DNA from 3 places in the Lacinutrix gracilariae genome. Region 2 is predicted to be linked to each of the others. Evidence: riboswitches for the same ligand, from Rfam matches in the RefSeq annotation. Region 2 holds a riboswitch; each other region holds the start of a gene.

Region 1 (2,273 bases), on a different contig from region 2:
TTTAATTGCAAGTAAATTATCTAATCTATCGTTACAGCTTTACAGTATTATTTTAAAAACTGGTTATGTTAAAAATGAAGAGGAAAGCCGTTTAGTAACCGAATATTTTAATAAAAGAATTCCTAAATTTGATTTAACAAAAACAGGCTTTCGTGAAAAATTATGGTTTTATAAAGCGCATTTATGGTATAGTTTTTTACTACAAGATTTTTTAAATTGTTATAAATATGCATCAAAGTGGGTAGATTTATTTTATCAAAATCCTAGTATGATAAATTTAAATCCCGTTTTTTTCTTAAAAGGAAATAACTACCTGTTAGAGGCTATTTATTTTATTAGAAATAAGCCAAAGTTTATTGAAAAATTAAACGAGTTTAAAGTTACAGTTGCTAGTGATGGTTTTCCTAAAGATGAAAACGTTGCCAGCTTGGTTTTTTTGTATACCAACTTTCATAATATAAATCAATATTTTATTGATGGTAGTTTTAGTGAAGGTTTAGCGCTTATTCCTCAGATTGAAAAAGAATTAATTCCGTATAGTAATAAAATTGATGCACACCATAAAATGGTTTTTTATTACAAATTTGCTAGTATGCATTTTGGAGCAGGAAACAATAAAGAATGCATTAAATATTTAGATAAAATTATTTCTAATAAAACGCTTTCTATGCGTGAAGATTTACTGTGTTTTTCTAGAGTTTTAAACCTGGTTGCGCATTATGAGGCAGGTTTAGATTATCATTTAGAAACCTTACTGCGTAGTACTTATAAGTTTTTAATTAAAATGAATGAGCTTCATGAGGTGCAAAAAGAAATGATAAAATTTATTAGAGGTTTGCAAGATATTTATCCGCAAGATCTTAAAAAGGAATTTAAAAAACTGTTGGTGGTTTTAAAACAATATGAAGATCATCCTTATGAGCGTCGTGCGTTTTTATATTTAGATATTATTTCTTGGCTAGAAAGTAAAATTGAAAATAAGCCTGTAGGTCAGATTATTAAAGACAAGTACTTAGCAGAGCACACCTAGTTTTTAGCCTTCCTCAAAAAAAAGAATGAAAAAAAAAGCTTAAAAAATTTGGATATTAAATTTTTGTAATGCAATATTTGTGCTCACAAAGTTCAAACACTTACTGAAATGTTATCAAGAAAGGTGGAGAGATAGACTCTATGAAGCCTTAGCAACCCTTAGATTTACTATGAAGGTGCTAAATTCTACTTAATGTTCGATTCATTAATCGAAGTATTGGATAGATAACTCAAACCCAATTACTCATCTGTAATTGGTATTTTCTTTTTAACATTTTTCTATTAAGTACGCTTCTAACGAGGCTTATTTGGCTTTTGGTTTAATTTATTTTAATTCAAAATTTAGAAAAATGAGTACACAAAAATTCGCAACTAAAGCGTTGCACGCAGGACACGACGTTAGTCAAACTTCAGGAACCAGAGCAGTTCCTATTTACCAAACTTCATCTTATGTTTTTGATGATTCTGATGATGCAGCAGGAAGATTTAATCTTTCGGTTCCAGGGTTTATTTACACACGATTAAATAATCCTACAAATGATATTCTAGAACAACGTTTAGCTGCCTTAGAAGGTGGTATTGCAGCAGTAGCAACTGCTTCTGGAACTGCAGCAATTTCAACAACTTTATTAACTCTTTTAAAAGCAGGTGATCATATTGTTGCCTCTAGTAGTTTGTATGGAGGAACCTATAATTTACTAAGTGTTACCTTACCAAGACATGGTATTACAACTACTTTTGTGGATCCTTCAGATGTTGAAAACTTTAAAAAAGCAAGCCAAGAAAATACAAGAGCATTTTTTGTAGAATCTTTAGGAAACCCAAAACTAGATGTTTTAGATATTGAAGCAATTGCTGAGGTGTCTAAAGCAAATAAAGTGCCTTTAATTGTTGATAATACAGTAGCAACACCTTATTTGTTAAACCCAATAGAGTATGGTGCTAATATTGTAATTCACTCGTTGACCAAGTATATTACTGGTAACGGAACCTCTCTTGGTGGAGTTATTATTGATGCAGGAACTTTTGATTGGACCAATGGTAAATTTCCTGAATTTACAGAACCATCTCCTGGTTATCATGGTTTAGTGTATAGCGAAGCTATTGGTGCTGCTGCTTTTATTGCAAAAATTAGAGTCGAAGGACTAAGAGATTATGGTGGAGCATTAAGCCCTTTTAATGCCTTTCAAATTATTCAAGGTTTAGAAACTTTAGAACTGCGTATACAAAAACACAGTGAAAAT
Region 2 (2,273 bases):
TAATAGAAACCGTATTATTAGCAATTGCCATATTAATAGTACCAACCAAAGAGGCAATACCCAATTGTGCTGATTTTTTATTTTTTATAAGTTTTTTAATATTGATTAAAAAATAATCAATCCCTCCGTTTCTAGATACTAAAGCTGCTAAACCACCAGTTAACAATGAAAGAAGAAATATTTCTGTCATATTTGTAAAACCTGTGTATGCTATTTTAGTAGATTCTATTAAGGTAAAATCTCCATATACAATTCCTAAAAACACTCCAGAAATAACACCTAAAAGTAAGGTTACAAATACATTGACACCAATTACAGATAAGGCAATAACCAAAATATAAGGCGCTATTTTTAATACAGAATAAGTATAAACAGTAGTGTCTTCTAAATTAGAATCTAGTTGTAATCCTTGAAAAACAAGAATAGCAATAGTAAACAAAGCTGCTGGAAGCGCTATTTTAATATTCTGTTTAAATTTATCACTCATTTTGCAACCTAAAGATTGTGTTGCTGCAATAGTGGTGTCTGATATAATAGATAAGTTATCACCAAACATACTACCTCCTAATAAAGCACCACATAAAATAGCTGGATCTACATTACTTTTTTCTGCAAAACCTATAACAATAGGAGCTAAAGCTACAATTGCACCAACAGAGGTTCCTGTAGAAACCGATAAAAAAGCTGCAATTATAAAAACACCAAAATAAATATACTGTATTGCTATAAAGTCTAATCCTAAATTTACAATAGCATCTACACTTCCTGTGGTTTTAGTTATGGTTGCAAATGCTCCCGCTAACAAATAGATCAAGCACATGGTTAATATTTTATCATCACCACATCCTTTTAAAAGGGTGTTTATTTTAGAATTTATAGTTTGTTTAAACATTAAAAACGCAACTATTATACCTACAATAACGGCTATTGGTGCAGGTAAAGCATAAAAGTCGTTAAGATAAATTCCTACACCTAAAAAGGTAAATACAAATACAAATAAGGGTATTAATGCAGAGAATTGTGGTGTAATTGCTTTTGAACTTGCCATTTGTCTTTTTTTTTCATTTTAAAAAGGAAATAGCTATTCGTATTAGAAGTATGGGTTAACATTTTTTCCAATGAATTGGCTTATCTATTCAGCACCTTGCTTGTTATTGCAGGTTGCTATCTCCTTTTTATGAGATTCTTGATAATTAATTTAAGTGCGCAAAAGTAATATATAAAAACAGTTCTATTTCTTAATAAATGTTAATTTTTTATAAAATATTTAAGTTCTGTATTAAAGTGAAAAACAATGAACTAACACTTAAATAGAAAAAGGTTTAGAATTTATAAAAATCTCATCGATAAAATAAAGGCATTTGTATATTCAATACTCGCAAACGTCTATCGCTTTATAATAAGTAAGTATATAGTTTCATCTTTGAATTGTTAAATCAAAACACTCAAAAAAATGAAATTATATCTCATCCTTGCCAGCATATTCTTTATGCAGTTATCTTTTGCTCAAGAGGTTTCTGATAGCAACACACCAAAAGTGTGGTCTTTAGAAGACTGCATTAGCTATGCTTTAGAAAATAATATTACTGTTAAAGATGCAACTTTAAATAAAAGCATTGCAGAAGTAGATTATAGTAAAGCAAAATCATCTAGATTGCCTAACTTATTTGGTAGTGCATCGCAAAATTTTTCTAGTGGTAATACCATTGACCCAATTACTAGCGATTATGTTACAGACCAAATTCATAGTACCAATGTTGGTATTAATAGTTCAATGACTTTGTTTAAAGGAAACCAACTTAATAATGAAATTAAGCAAAACAAAATATTGTTAGAACAGAGTATTTTTTTAGAAGAAGTAGAAAAAAATAACATCGTTTTAAACATTCTAGAAGTATATCTGCAAACCCTTTATAGTAAAGAAAATATCGCTATTGCGGAAAACAATTTATTAGCTTCAGAAACAGAAGAAGAAAGAGCTAAAGCTCGTTTAGATGCAGGAACAATCGCTTTAAGTGATTATACCGAAGCACAAAGCCAAACAGCTACAAACAAATACAATGTTATAGCAGCTAAAAATGATTACCAACAATATATTATTCAGCTAAAACAATTGTTAGAATTATCTCCAATGGATGATATGCAAGTAGAAAGCATTGATGAAAACATGGATTTAATAAATCTTGAAATGGATAAAGCAACCGTTTATAGTAAAGCTTTAGGAATTCTTCCAGAAATACAAGCTAGTAATTTAAATATTGCTGCTAATGAAA
Region 3 (2,273 bases), on a different contig from region 2:
AAAAAGAAGGTGTTCGCTTGTTTTTAAAATTAGAAGGAAAAAATCCTGGAGGAAGCGTTAAAGATAGAGCTGCTTTTAATATGATTACCGAAGCCTTAAAACGTGGTGATATTAAAAAAGGAGATACGCTAGTTGAAGCAACAAGTGGTAATACAGGTATTGCTTTAGCGTTTATTGCACAGCTTTCAGGTTTAAATATGGTGCTTATAATGCCAGAAAACTCTACCAAAGAGCGCATTAAAACCATGCGTGCTTATGGTGCAGAATTAATTTTAACTTCTGTAGATGTTGGTATTGAAGGAGCAAGAGATTTAGCCATTCAATTAAGTGAAGAGAAAGGCTATTTTATGCTGAATCAGTTTGCTAATGAAGATAACTGGAAAGCACATTATAAAACTACTGGACCAGAAATCTGGAACGATACTAACGGAGAAATTACACATTTTGTTTCTGCCATGGGAACCACAGGAACCATTATGGGAGTTTCTACCTATTTAAAAGAGCAAAATAAAGACGTGGTAATTGTTGGAGCGCAACCTAAGGATGGTGCGAAAATTCCTGGTATTCGTAAATGGCCAGAAGCATACTTACCAAAAATATTTAATGCTTCTAAAGTAGATCAAGTAGTTGATGTAAGCGAAGAAGATGCAAGAGAAGTAGCCAATAGACTAGCAAAAGAAGAAGGTGTTTTTGCAGGAATGAGTAGTGGTGGCTCTGTAGCTTCTGCTTTACAAATTGCAGAACAAATAGATAAAGGAATCATTGTTGCTATTATTTGCGATATAGGAGATCGCTATATTTCTTCAGATTTATATGAATAAAATTGGTTATCCTATTTTTATTCTGTTATTTTACACTTTAATACTAGTTGTTAATTGAAATTATTATTGAAATTTCAATTAGTAAATGGTATTTGTTCATAATCGTATTGAATGTTATCACGAAAGGCAGAGGGAATAGACCCATTGAAGCCTTGGCAACCCTTTATAAAAAAGAAGGTGCTAAATTCTACTTTTTACTGAATCTTCAGTAAACAGACAGATAACCATAAGTAATTCTCTTACTTCCCTTCCTGATGACATTTATATAATTTAATATAACATGTCAGATATAAAACAAATTTTAAAACAACATATTTTAGTGCTAGATGGTGCCATGGGTACTATGCTTCAGCAGTATGATTTTACCGAAGAAGATTTTCGTGGTGAACGCTTTAAAGAATATCCAACTTCTTTAAAAGGTAATAATGATTTGCTGTCGCTTACCCAACCAGAAGCCATTGCAACCATTCATGCTAAATATTTTGAAGCAGGAGCAGATATTGTAGAAACCAACACTTTTTCTGGTACTACAATAGCAATGGCAGATTACAATATGGAAGATTTGGTATACGAACTAAATTTTGAGTCAGCCAAAATAGCAAAAAAAGTTGCCGAAGAATTCACAAAAAAGAATCCAAATAAACCTCGATTTGTAGCAGGAAGTATTGGTCCAACAAACCGAACAGCTAGTTTATCTCCTGATGTAAACAGACCAGAATATAGAGCCATTACTTTTGAAGAATTACGCGTTGCCTACAAGCAACAAGTAGAAGCTTTACTAGATGGAGGAGTAGATATTCTTTTGGTTGAAACCATTTTTGATACACTTAATGCAAAAGCCGCATTATTTGCTATTGAAGAAGTGAAAGAAGCACGAAATATCGATATTCCAGTAATGGTTTCTGGTACCATTACAGATGCATCAGGAAGAACTTTGTCAGGTCAAACGGTTGAAGCTTTTTTAACTTCTATTTCTCATATTCCATTATTAAGTGTAGGTTTTAATTGTGCTTTAGGAGCAGAGCAACTAAAACCTTATTTACAACGCTTATCTAATGAAACCGAGTTTTTTACTTCTGCACATCCAAATGCAGGATTGCCAAATGCATTTGGTGAATATGACCAAACACCAAAAGAAATGCAAACCTATATTGAATCGTATTTACAAGATAATTTAATCAATATTATTGGTGGCTGCTGTGGTACTAGTCCAGAGCATATTAAGTTAATTGCAGAAGTTGCAAAAAAATATAAGCCAAGAAAATTAGAAATAGAAGCATAATGGGGAAAACTAAAAATAAATACTTAACTCTTTCAGGTTTAGAACCATTAGTTGTAACTCCAGAAAGTAACTTTATAAATGTTGGAGAAAGAACCAATGTTACAGGGTCTCGTAAATTTCTACGCTTAATAAAAGAAGAGAAGTATGACGAAGCATTAAGTGTTGCTAGA

The links. Region 2 has a riboswitch for S-adenosylmethionine ahead of ACFSSB_RS04015 (Na+/H+ antiporter NhaC family protein). Riboswitches for the same ligand answer to the same signal wherever they lie in the genome.
Region 1: another riboswitch for S-adenosylmethionine. It lies ahead of ACFSSB_RS08765 (O-acetylhomoserine aminocarboxypropyltransferase/cysteine synthase family protein); the one in region 2 lies ahead of ACFSSB_RS04015 (Na+/H+ antiporter NhaC family protein).
Region 3: another riboswitch for S-adenosylmethionine. It lies ahead of ACFSSB_RS08710 (homocysteine S-methyltransferase family protein); the one in region 2 lies ahead of ACFSSB_RS04015 (Na+/H+ antiporter NhaC family protein).

What each region holds. Positions count from the first base shown of each region.
Region 1 is NZ_JBHULM010000011.1:357,897-360,169, reverse strand. It holds gene ACFSSB_RS08770 (hypothetical protein) at 1-1,030, shown strand, start outside; SAM riboswitch class I at 1,139-1,261, shown strand; gene ACFSSB_RS08765 (O-acetylhomoserine aminocarboxypropyltransferase/cysteine synthase family protein) at 1,380-2,273, shown strand, end outside.
Region 2 is NZ_JBHULM010000007.1:249,727-251,999, reverse strand. It holds gene ACFSSB_RS04015 (Na+/H+ antiporter NhaC family protein) at 1-1,048, opposite strand, end outside; SAM-I-IV-variant riboswitch at 1,100-1,198, opposite strand; gene ACFSSB_RS04010 (TolC family protein) at 1,454-2,273, shown strand, end outside.
Region 3 is NZ_JBHULM010000011.1:344,040-346,312, reverse strand. It holds gene cysM (cysteine synthase CysM) at 1-821, shown strand, start outside; SAM riboswitch class I at 933-1,048, shown strand; gene ACFSSB_RS08710 (homocysteine S-methyltransferase family protein) at 1,102-2,103, shown strand; gene metH (methionine synthase) at 2,103-2,273, shown strand, end outside.